Regions from separate parts of the Oceanobacter sp. 5_MG-2023 genome, predicted to be linked through region 1. Evidence: predicted binding sites of a transcription regulator. Region 1 holds the regulator's gene; each other region holds the start of a gene.
What was found. Region 1 encodes FNR, which switches genes on or off when oxygen is low (the NO sensors DNR and NnrR bind a similar motif). Its sites were predicted from a motif close to TTGATNTANATCAA; they were not measured.
Positions count from the first base shown of each region.

Region 2: a site for FNR is predicted at 1,541-1,554, ahead of Q4551_RS03625 (YdcH family protein). Genes of this name have one in related genera too.
Region 3: a site for FNR is predicted at 1,391-1,404, ahead of ccoM (cytochrome c oxidase subunit CcoM). Genes of this name have one in related genera too.
Region 4: a site for FNR is predicted at 1,446-1,459, ahead of rutA (pyrimidine utilization protein A). Genes of this name have one in related genera too.

Region 1 is NZ_JAUORS010000020.1:60,233-63,333, forward strand. It holds gene ccoS (cbb3-type cytochrome oxidase assembly protein CcoS) at 9-230, shown strand; gene Q4551_RS13125 (sulfite exporter TauE/SafE family protein) at 227-883, shown strand; gene fnr (fumarate/nitrate reduction transcriptional regulator Fnr) at 1,047-1,826, shown strand; gene ttcA (tRNA 2-thiocytidine(32) synthetase TtcA) at 2,041-2,892, shown strand; gene greB (transcription elongation factor GreB) at 2,957-3,101, shown strand, end outside.
Region 2 is NZ_JAUORS010000003.1:142,799-145,899, reverse strand. It holds gene smpB (SsrA-binding protein SmpB) at 203-685, shown strand; RNA gene ssrA (transfer-messenger RNA) at 898-1,255, shown strand; gene Q4551_RS03625 (YdcH family protein) at 1,607-1,858, shown strand; partial or broken gene tadA (tRNA adenosine(34) deaminase TadA) at 2,153-2,638, opposite strand; gene Q4551_RS03615 (MotA/TolQ/ExbB proton channel family protein) at 2,749-3,101, opposite strand, start outside.
Region 3 is NZ_JAUORS010000006.1:109,770-112,870, forward strand. It holds gene mltB (lytic murein transglycosylase B) at 1-258, shown strand, start outside; gene Q4551_RS05960 (septal ring lytic transglycosylase RlpA family protein) at 255-1,025, shown strand; gene ccoM (cytochrome c oxidase subunit CcoM) at 1,144-1,263, opposite strand; gene Q4551_RS05970 (hypothetical protein) at 1,785-2,087, opposite strand; gene Q4551_RS05975 (glycosyltransferase family 1 protein) at 2,130-3,101, opposite strand, start outside.
Region 4 is NZ_JAUORS010000029.1:23,340-26,440, reverse strand. It holds gene rutR (HTH-type transcriptional regulator RutR) at 590-1,285, opposite strand; gene rutA (pyrimidine utilization protein A) at 1,567-2,658, shown strand; gene rutB (pyrimidine utilization protein B) at 2,655-3,101, shown strand, end outside.

The sequences.
Region 1 (3,101 bases):
GACATAACATGGATATTATCTACATACTTGTTCCACTTTCGATCGTCCTGATCAGCATTGCCACGCTGATTTTTTTCTGGGCAGTGCGCAGCGGCCAGTTTGATGATATGGAATCTCCGGCTCACAGAATTCTCTTTGATGACGATGACGATCCCGCAAGCACCCATCCCACAGCAACCGACACAACACCAGCACCCCATACCACGGCAACCGATAAAAACCCATTGTGATTGAACCACTCTCCCTGTTAACCGCCCTGTTGCTGGGCCTGTTTGGCTCCAGTCACTGCCTGGTAATGTGTGGCGGCATTGCCGCCGCCATTGGCACCCGCTCACAACAACAACCGCTACTGACAGCACTGGCTTTTAACAGCGGTCGTATCACCAGTTACGCCTTTGCCGGCCTGCTCGTCTCGCTGCTTGGCTTATGGCTACAACAACTGAATGATGTACTGATGCTGGCATTACGTACACTGGCCGCCATACTGCTGGTGCTGATGGGGCTCTACGTTGCCCGCTGGGCAAGCTGGCTCACCCGTATCGAACAAGTTGGCCAATATCTATGGCAAAGGCTGCAGCCTGCTACCCGCCCCTTGATGACACAATATTCGATCAGCAGTCGCTTTCGCCTTGGACTGCTATGGGGCTGGCTCCCTTGCGGACTGGTATACAGCACTTTGAGCTGGGTCGCCGCCAATGGTGATCCCCTCAAAGGGGCACTGACCATGTTCTGCTTTGGCCTTGGCACACTGCCTGCCCTGTTCGCCAGTGGCCTCGCCGCCACCAGCCTGAGCCGATTACTCAGTCACAGCCTTAGCCGTATCATTGCCGGACTGTTACTGATTGGTTACGGCGTTTGGACTGCAGCAGCCATCTGGTTATAGTAGCCAGGGTCGTTATTGATCAGCGACTGATCATCCGTTGACAATACCTTGACTCAATACCTTGACCAATGTCTTGACAGCCACTCGTCGAGCTAAGACCATACGAAAATTAATGGAACACGGTTCTTCCCTACATAACGGAAAACCCGACACGGTGAGCTCAATGAAAACAAACCAAGCTGCACAGCCTGCGCACCCTCCCTTGCGCGGTAATCAACCCCACTGCCAGACTTGCTCCCTGAACGCACTGTGTCTGCCACTCTCGCTCAGTGACACAGATATGGAGCGACTGGACGATATCATTCGCCGTGGCCGACCCATTCAAAAAGGCCAGCTGTTATTCCAGCAAGGGGATGAATTCCAGTCCGTGTTTGCGGTACGTACCGGTGCCCTGAAAACCTACACCCTGGCCAGTAATGGCGAAGAACAGATCACTGGCTTTCATCTCGCCAGCGAACTGATTGGTCTGGCCGGTTACGATGCCGGTGATTACCCTCTCACCGCCAAAGCGCTGGAAACCACCACCGTCTGTGAAATTCCGGTTCATCAGCTGGAAAACCTGACCGACGAACTCCCCGACCTGCGCAAACAGTTGATGCGCACCATGGGCAACGAAATTCGTCACGACCAGAACATGATGTTGCTGTTGAGCAAAAAGAACGCCGAAGAACGTGTAGCCTCGTTTTTGCTGGATATCTCCAACCGTTACGCTCGACGCGGTTTCAGTGCCACCCACTTCCGCCTGCCCATGTCGCGGGTCGACATCAGCAACTACCTTGGCCTCGCGGTAGAAACCATCAGTCGGGTATTCACCCGTTTCCAGAAAAATGCCCTGATCGAAACCCAGAGCAAGGAAATCATCGTTCTGGACATGAACAGCCTGTATGAAATGGCCGGACTGAACCCACAAATTGAATGTGACGAGAAAACGCCAGCGGAATAATCCCGCACAGCGTGCCGTTACCCTTCTCAGCGGTAACGGCAAAAACCCCTTATATCCTTGTTTCTGTGCCCAGTTTCATCCCTGAACCCGCTAACCGGCCACCGCGTTGTTATTGGCTGGCAACAGTTACTGACGCCAGCCAATCTATTCGCTAGAATTCGCCGCCTGATTTTTAGCCAGTGTTCCGCCCCAGAATGCTCAGGAGTTTTCCAGCATGACCGCCGATGTCATTGATCGCAAAGCACGCACCGAATTCAACAAACTTCATAAACGTTTGCGCCGAAACGTTGGCAAGGCGATTGAAGACTATTGCATGATCGAAGAGGGTGACCGGATCATGGTATGCCTGTCGGGCGGCAAAGACTCCTACACCATGCTCGATATCCTGATCAGCCTGAAAAAAAGCGCCCCGGTCAACTTTGAGCTGATTGCCGTCAATATGGACCAGAAACAGCCTGGCTTCCCCGAACACGTGTTACCCGAGTATCTGGGCAAGCTGGATATTCCCTACCATATTGTTGAAAAAGACACGTACAGCGTGGTCATGGATCTGGTGCCGGAAGGAAAAACCACCTGCGGCCTGTGCTCCCGCCTGCGTCGCGGCACCCTCTACGGCTTTGCTGAAAAAATTGGTGCCAATAAAATCGCCCTGGGCCATCATCGCGACGACATCATTGAAACCTTATTCCTGAACATGTTTTACGGCGGCAAACTCAAAGCCATGCCACCCAAGCTGCTCAGCGACGATAAAAAGCACGTTCTGATCCGCCCGCTGGCCTACTGCAAGGAAAAAGACATCCAGGCTTATTCAACCGCCATGGAGTTCCCAATCATCCCTTGTAACCTGTGTGGCTCCCAGGACAACATGCAGCGCCAGAACATCAAGAATATGCTGACCGAATGGGAAAGGATACAACCAGGCCGCAGCGAGAATATCTTTGCTGCCATCTGCAATATCGCCCCCTCCCAGCTCGGCGATCTCAATCTGTTTGATTTTGTCAATTTGCAACAACAACAAGACCAGACGCACCTGGCCACCCGGCTCGATATCGTCACCATCGATTAAAGGCGCGTCCCGGCCCCTGGGCAGCTCCTCACCAGACAGTGCACCCAACCTTCAAGGGAGAACCATGGATACCAATATCATCACCCCTGAGGGGTATGCAGAGCTGGAGCAGGAGCTGGATTATCTCTGGCGAACTGAACGCCCGGAAGTCACCAAAAAAGTGACCTGGGCAGCGAGTCTGGGCGACCGTTCTGAAAATGCCGACTATC
Region 2 (3,101 bases), on a different contig from region 1:
AGAATCCAGATCCCAATCAACACCTCACACCACTCATACCGGTTTTATCTGAATTCATGTTATTCTCCTGACCAACCTGTGGCTGTATTGTTAAAAATTCTTCAGCTGTATCAAGTTGAGAACAACATCAAAAACAGACGCTGATGCCACAGCATCCGACCAGACAAGTCCCACACCGCCCAGAGACATTCCTGTTGACAGTATGAGTACCAAAAAAAAGCCAAAAGCCGCCAGCTCGACCATCGCCTTGAACAAACGGGCTCGCCATGACTATTTCCTTGAAGACAAGCAAGAAGCTGGAGTGATGCTCAGCGGCTGGGAAGTCAAAGCACTGCGAGAAGGCAAGTGCCAGCTACTGGATTCATACGTCACCTTCCACAAAGGCGAAGTGTGGCTCACCGGCGCACTGATTACGCCGCTGAACCAGGCATCCAGCCACATCATTGCGGAACCCAGACGAGAGCGCAAACTGCTGCTCCACGCCCGAGAAATCGAACGGCTGGAGCAAAAAGTACTGGCCAAAGGCTATACCTGCGTCTGCACCGCCCTTTACTGGAAAGGCCATCGCGTCAAGGCCGAAATCGCCCTGGCCAAAGGCAAACAGTCCCACGACAAACGCGCCGCCAGCAAGGACCGCGACTGGGCCAAACAAAAAGAACGCATCATGAAACACTCGGTACGCTGATTTATCCTGTTTTCCAGGTACTGGTTCGATAGGTACTTGGCAAAACCCTCGGATAGACGTATAGTTCCGCTCTGGCTACGCGAAATACTGCGTTGCCACAACAGTCAGAACATTACCCGCAAGGGAACCTGGCCGATAAAAAAGCCTCTAAGTTTCTGACTGGACAGAAGGGCTGTTGCCCTGGGCTCACAAGCCTGAACAACACCGATTTTGGGGATGATCCGGATTCGACGTTGATTACAAAGCTAGTGGTGCATGCCGAGAGGGTAAGACGATCTCGTAAATCAAACGTTTTACATTTATATAGTCGCAAACGACGAAAACTACGCACTAGCTGCTTAATTGCAGCTTACCTCTGAACCCCGGTGCCTATAACAGGGGGACGAGGGCTAAGCCCTATAGGATCGCTTGGATGCTTCGCTCGGAGTTGAAGAGTTAAAACCAATCGAGCTCGTTCTGAACGCCCTGCCCCTCGGGCCGTGACGAACTAAATGAATAGAGACGGCTAAGCATGTAGATCTCCTAGTGGAGGATTGGCGGACGCGGGTTCAACTCCCGCCATCTCCACCAAATACGAAACCCCAACTGTTATCAGTTGGGGTTTTTTATTGCCTGTACCCCACGCTACAGGTCCCATATGGAAGGCCCAGAGCCTTTACGATAAAGAATGACCACTGCCAAACACCTTATTCAGAGCTAAGCAGTTTGCACAAAATATAACCCCTACGGAAAGAGTTTGTGTGGATCAGCCAACCAGAAAAAGGCAATACAAGCCCAAGCATCAGATCTCCGGCTCATGCTTGTGATTTCACGATTGCAATAGCCTTCCACGCAGCATAGCCATTGTCTTTGAATCTGACCTGTATCAAGACTGCCTTACTGGCCGGCGTTATTCTGAATGCAGTCACCAAGGAGATTTACATGCCGATAGAAGCCCATGACCTGCACCACGATTTTCCAGAGTTGAGTGAACAGATTCGTGATTTGAAGATGAATGACCGTCATTTCGCCAAGCTGTTCGAAGAATACGATGTGCTGGACAAGGAAATACGCCATATAGAAGAACAAAAAGAAGCTGCTTCTGATGAACGTCTTGAAACGCTGAAGGTGCGTCGTGTTGCACTGAAAGATGAGCTTTACACCATGCTGAATCAGGCCGTTGATAACGCCTGATAGTGCTGGCCCGCTCCCCGACTCTGACTGACGTATCTCTCAGTCTCCGACTAACGCCTCGCTCTTGCGGGGCGTTTTTGATGGTAACCCCAAACCAGATCCAAAATACCGGATGGCAGGCTTTTGCTGATACCTGTAGCTGCGCGCTTTATAAATAACGCCCAAATGCACTTTAACTTAACAAGCCGTCTCTCCGCCAGCATCGCAGCCTGACGGCTTGCCTGCATGATGGTCCGATGCATCCGGTTCCTCTTGAATGGGAGTGTCGGAAGTGTCCGGTTGTCGGGCAAGCGCTTTCAGGCGTTTGCGCGCCGCTCGCCGTGCAGCAAAGAAAGCCGACAACATCTGGCCACACTCTGCCGCCATCACACCACTCTCAATCTGGAAGGTATGGTTAAAGACAGGATTAGCGGCTAACGGTATGGCGCTGTGAACTGCACCGGATTTCGGTTCAGATGCCCCATACACCAGACGTTCGATACGACTGTGAACCAACAAGCCATAACACATGGTACAGGGTTCCAGGGTAACGTACAGGCAAGCACCACTGAGCCGGTAATTACCAATGGTGGCGGCAGCTTCGCGTATTGCCAGCATTTCGGCATGGGCACTGGGGTCAAGATCGGTAATCTGGCGATTACGTCCACGACCAATCACCTGACCATGCAGCACAACCACGGCACCGACCGGTACTTCACCATCGTCAGCAGCGGTTTGCGCCAAGGCCAGCGCCAGGGTCATGGCTTCTTCATCACTGCTGATCAGCGATTGTGATGACATCGGCCTATGACTCACTGATTTTGCCTGCGGCTGTTATTTCTCTCACGACGGTTATTAAACCCATGGTTTGGCGTCTGTACTGTTAAAACAGGCAGCATGATACCCACTGCCTAATCGAAAGCCAGTACCGTTTTGATGCGCCGTTTTTCGTGTTCAATAATCCGCCTCAAGACGGTTTGTGCCAGCAAGCCTGTGATCGCGCCCACCATACCGGCAACCGTTGACAAGATGGCTTTGGAAATACCAGCCGCCATGGGTTTGGGGCTACCGGCACCGAGTTGCACCATGACATCAAATACTTCAATCATGCCTGTGACCGTCCCCAGTAAACCCAGTAGAGGACAAATAACAATAAACATCCGGATAGTAGTGAATCCTGCATCCAGCCCCATCGTCAAACTGGCCAGCAGTTCCTGATGAATCTGTCGAGAGATCCAGCTGTGTTTACAAGAACGGGAACACC
Region 3 (3,101 bases), on a different contig from region 1:
GTCAGCGGCAACCAGTACCAGCAAGCCGTTAATGACAACCTGAAGCCCAAATGGACTGTCGCAAAACTGGCAGCCATGGGAGTTTCCACCATCGAGCCAGCAAATGCCGAAGACCCTGCCAGCCTGGTCAAACTGATTGGCAAGCAAGGAGCCGAGTTCTGGCTGGCCCACTATAACTATTACGTGATTACCCGCTATAACCATAGCCGTCTGTATGCCATGGCGGTTTATCAGTTGAGTGAGGCGCTGAAACAGTGAAGACCGGCTTTTGGCTGATCATGGCGCTGCTACTCAGCGCCTGCAGCTCGCGTTACCAGCACAAGGAAGACTTCAGTCCTCCAGAACCACCGGATTTATCCACCATAGAGGAGCCCACCCCCACACGGGAACCACTCAGTGTGACGGGTAACGGCCCAACGTATCAGGTGCTGGGACAACGCTATCAAGTACTGGATCAACCAACGTCATTCCGGCAGACAGGCATCGCCTCCTGGTACGGCATGAAATTCCATGGCCACGCTACCTCCAACGGTGAAATTTACGATGTTTATCAATTTACCGCGGCCCACAAAACCTTGCCGTTACCCAGCTATGTGCGGGTAACCCGTCAAGACAACGGCAAAAGTGTGGTGGTACGGGTCAATGATCGCGGGCCATTTCATGAAGGCCGTATTATTGACCTGTCGTATGCCGCTGCCCACAAAGTGGGCCTGGATGTATCCGGCACCGCCCCGGTCACGGTCGAACTGCTGACCCAGCCTTACCCCGACAAGGTACACTGGATACAGGTGTCAGCCCTGTCCGACCAGTCCAACGCCAGGCGGCAGCAGCAAAGCCTGAGTCAGGCGCTGAAGCCACTGTCGTGGCCTGTGGAGGTACATCAGGGCAATCTGAATGGCAAACCACTCCATAAGGTACGTATCGGCCCGGTACCGGAAGGAGAGCCCTTGCAGGACTTGCTGATCAGGTTGGAAAACCTGCAGATCAACAACCCCGTCATACTCGGTGCTCATCAACTCGACTGAGCACCATTCACATTGCCGTCACGCGCAGCAGATCACAAGCCACAAAAAAAAGGGCCACGACCAAACTGGTCGGGCCCGAGGCAAGGGTACTCAGCGCAGAAAATAATAAAACCGGCTCTTATTCTCCAGAGCCGTGTTTTTTGATGTCCTTACGGATAGCCGCATATACACCTACAAAAAATACGCAGGTCAGTCCGACAATCACTAATCCGGCAAAAACAACTTCGTCCATAAACATAGTGGGATTCCTCACTCTTAGTCGGTCTTGCGTTTGACGTGTTGAGGGCAATGTAACAGTCCACACCTGTGTCAAATTGACTCACATCAAGCCGTTTTTCAGCCGCTCTTTATAACCGTTGCTACGCTTGATATGCATCAAAAGCGACATAAGATCAGTTATTGGCTGGCTTGCTTATTGCGCTGAAACAGGAGGCAGGATTTCAGGGAGACGGTTATTCCGATGATCAGGTCATCACCGGCAGAAACAGGGGCAGGGACGTTATCCGGACGAAGATCCCTGTTTCCCAAAGATCTTATTAGGGTCGAGCAAACCAGCGCCCACAGGCGCTGGCTGCTGAAAAATGACAGGTCTTGCGTGGCATCCTTGCACAAGGTGCTGTCTGTCATGCTTATTGATCGTTATCTTTCTGGATTACCGAACGCCACTGCAAGGTTAATTCAGGTCATCTGCACCAGCAATTCACAGATTTTTCAAAACGAGTTCAATATCGCACCAAAAAACAACACATTGATAACAAACTAATTAGAGATAATTCGCCCCCGATAGACCCGGGTAGACGGCCCGATCCGCTCCCGATCATCAATCATGGCCGTCGCACCGCGGTACGTTCTGTCCATAATCGGCTTGGTTTTTGGTGCCTGGGTCGGCAAAAACATCTCAATCATCTCAAGTAAATCATGGCTCACGCCGCTTTTTACAAGGGTTCTGAGGTCATCTTCCAAGGAAGGCGAATCATAGTGAATTATGCAGCCCTGCTCATCTTTCGCTAATCGCTTTATTTTTTGTAGTAGTGCGATATTGTTGCGGTTGAATTCAACCATGTGGTTCCCCCCAAGTTGGTACTAGGGATTTTACTGCAACGCTCATACCATTGTTTTGTATTTTGTTTCGATTTGAACAATCGGCTGATCCAACTCACGATCTATATAACGGCTAAACTGACCAGCCACACACTCCCAGCTTAGCTGTTCTGCCGTCACTCGTGCCGCCTTGCCCTGCTCAACCAGATCACTCTCCAATAATGCCTCGGCGGCAGAGACAAACATCCGCTCGGCAATATCCGGCTTCTCTTCAACCGGAGCCAACGAACCGTTAACACCGGACTGAATATGCATATGGGCAGCTGCCATATCAAATGCAGCCACTGGCAAGCCACTGGCCATGGCCTCCAGCGTTACCAGACCAAACGTCTCCGTGACACTGGGAAAGACAAACAGATCAGCGGAAGCAAAATGCCGGGCCAGTGCCTCGCCCGTTTGCACGCCGGCAAAAATCACATCGGGATGGCTGGCCTGAATATCACCACGCATCGGGCCATCCCCCACCATCACCAGTTTCAGATCTGGTCGGGTCACCCGTAACTGGTCATAAGCCGCAATGGCGAGCGGGATATTTTTCTCTGCCGCAATACGTCCGACATACAGCATCACCCGGTCACTGTCCTTGACCTGCCAGGACTGCCTGAGACTGATACTACGCCGCCGCGGATGGAACAGATGACAATTGACCCCGTGAGGCAATACCTGAACGTTATGAAAGCTGGATTTACATAAAAACCCGGCGACTTCTTCGGAAGGAACCAGGGTTCCGGCGGTACGGTTATGGAAGCGGCGCAGCCAGTTCAGCGTCAGGGTTCGAATCCAGCCCAAGCCATAATAACTACTGTAACGATGAAAGTTGGTATGAAACGCACTCAACACCGGAATGCCGCGCTCGGTGGCCAAATTCAATGCCGAGTTGCCCAGCGGGCCTTCGGTGGCAATAAAGACAAATTCCGGCTGAAAGCGATCCCAGGCCGCCCGAATATCTCCCCGGGCTGGCCAGCCAATCTGTAA
Region 4 (3,101 bases), on a different contig from region 1:
CCTCCGACTGAAATTCAGGTACTGATTTGATCAGTTACCTGATCTGAAGAATCCGCAGGCGATACCAATCGCCCACCGTTTCCGAACAAAGAAACAAAAGCAGCAACTATGCCAACAAGAAATTTATGTTAGATAACAATGATTTATGTCTTTTTTGATACTTAGTTTTTATCAAATGGTCTGAATTAGAGCACTCGGTTTGTGCGGGAGGCCCGAAAACAGGGCGAGATAATCGTGACTTTGGCAGGAGTTCAGAAGATCGGGATAAATAACCCTTTAAAAATAAAGGTTAATGGGTAAAAAACAGCCAATGGGAATAATAGAAAGGCATTGTGACACCGGTATTATGGGCATGGATGCCTTGGAATTGGCAGCACAAACGGCCATGAAAATAACCAGCAAGACACAGTTGCCACTTTGATCCATATCATTGATTTATAAAAAGTTATCCATTAGGCAATAAGGAAAAACAGCCAAGGCAGAAGCGCAGTGACGGCATGCTGTCTGACCCATATGGGTTTTGGGTCAGACTCTGCACCGTGATTGGACAGGGCAAGGATAAAAGGAGACAGCGGGATCTTGGCTGGTCTCAGGGGCGTGGACAGATCCCTTGCAGCACCAGCATTTTGAGATTGGCGAGGGTTTCCGCAAAAAAGTCGGGATCATCCAGGGTGTGACCCGCCACGGCTTCTACCTGTACGCGGAAGTCGGCGTAATGCTGTGTGGTTGCCCACAGGGAAAAAATCAGATGATGCGGTTCTATCGGGGCCAGTTTGCCCGCTTCTATCCAGGCATTAATCACCGCGACCCGGGATTCGACGGTGTCCCGCAGGGAAGAGCTCAGCTCATTCAGCAATAGAGGGGCACCTTGAATCATTTCCAGACAAAACAGGCGGGACTCTGCCGGATGATCCCGTGACAGCTCCAGCTTGACCTGAAGATAGGCGCCAATGGCTTCCACCGGGTCCTGTTCGATGTGGAACTCCTGCAAGGGCCGCAACCAGATATCCATCAACTGACGCAATACATTCAGGTACAGATCTTCTTTGGAGGCGAAGTAATACAGTAGGTTGGTTTTGGATACATCGGCCTGGCTGGCCACTTTATCGAGGCTGGTACCGTGCAGGCCATAGCGTGAAAACACATCCAGAGCAGCGTCCATAATAGCGGCTCGTTTGGTTTCCATCAGGCGTTTGCGCCTGCTCAAGGTTGCTTCACTCGGGACCCGGCTACGGGCTTTCGGCTTCTTTGCGGGCGTTGCCGTCCGCTGTATCTGCTTGTTCACTCTGCTTACCGTTTGTTCCTTGGTTGCCGCATTCTACCCCATTGTGCTGCCTGCAGCTCAAGCGCTTGATTTGTGCCCCAATTCGGACCGGAGCGCACAAACCAAGTGCTCTAAATCAGACTATTTGGTCTGAACTAAAACACAAAAAATAACTAAGTAATTGATATATATCAACAATATCAAAATGGCACACTTGATGCTTTGGTCTTATTACAGCCAAGCCGCAAAGCAACATAACAGGCGCCAAGGCAAATCTATTACCAAACCCTGAGGGCAGAGCAATGAATGTAGGCATCTTCATACCTATCGGCAACAACGGTTGGCTGATCTCCAAGAACGCTCCGCAGTACATGCCAACGTTTGACCTGAACAAGACCATCGTCCAGCGCGCCGAGCATTATGGCTTTGAATTTGCTCTGTCGATGATCAAGTTGCGCGGCTTCGGTGGCGAGACCGAATTCTGGGAACACAACATGGAATCGTTCACGCTGATGGCCGGTCTGGCTGCCGTGACCGACAAGATCCAGCTGTTTGCTACCGCCGCAACCCTGACCATTCCGCCAGCCATTGTGGCACGTATGGCCTCAACGATTGATTCCATTTCCCACGGCCGCTTTGGCGTTAACCTGGTTACTGGCTGGCAGAAGCCGGAGTACTCGCAAATGGGGTTGTGGCCTGGTGATGAGTTCTTCGCCAATCGTTACGACTACCTCAGTGAATACGCCACGGTATTGCGCGACCTGTGGACAACCGGCACGTGCGATATGAAAGGCGAGTACTTCCAGATGGACGACTGCCGCGTCAGCCCCAAACCCCAGGCCGACATGAAAATTATCTGCGCTGGCCAGAGTGAAGCGGGAATGGCCTTTACCGCCAAATACGCCGACTACAACTTCTGTTTTGGTAAAGGGGTCAACACGCCAAAAGCCTTTGCTCCAACGGTTGAGCGACTGGAAAAAGCCACCGCCGACAGTGGCCGGGATGTGACCTCCGTGGCGCTGTTTATGGTGATTGCTGCGGATACCGACGACGAAGCCCGCGCCCGTTGGGAATCCTATAAAGACGGTGTCGACGAAGAAGCCGTTGCCTGGCTTGGTCAGCAAGGGGCCGCCGATACCAAATCCAAAGGCGATACCAATATTCGCCAGATGGCCGACCCGACGTCTGCGGTCAATATCAACATGGGCACGCTGGTGGGTTCGTTTGCAACCGTCGCCGGCATGCTCGATGAAATTGCTGAAATCCCCGCCACCAGTGGTGTGATGCTGACGTTTGATGATTTTGTTCAGGGCATCGAAGATTTTGGCCAGAAGATTCAGCCATTAATGAAAAGCCGCAAACACGTTGTGGATATGTTGGAGAATGCGTCATGAGCAGTATTGATAATCCGGTTGTGGGTTATGCCCCCGACCAGCAAGGTGATGTCAGCATGGTGCTGCCCGCCAGCCCGGAATCGTTGGCAATCAACGTCAAAGAAACGGCGCTGATTGTGGTCGATATGCAGAACGCCTATTCCACCAAGGGCGGTTATCTCGACCTGGCCGGTTTTGATGTGTCGACCACCGGGCCGGTGATTGAATCCATCACCAAAGCCATCAAGGCCGCCCGTGCGGCGGGTGTGCAAGTGGTGTTCTTCCAGAACGGCTGGGATGCGGAATACACCGAAGCCGGCGGCCCTGGCTCGCCTAACTGGCACAAGTCCAACGCTCTGAAAGCGATCCGCAAGAACCCGGAACTGATGGGCACGTTGCTGGCCAAGGGCACCTGGGATTACGATCTGGTGGATGAACTCAAGCCTCTGCCCGGCGATCTGGTG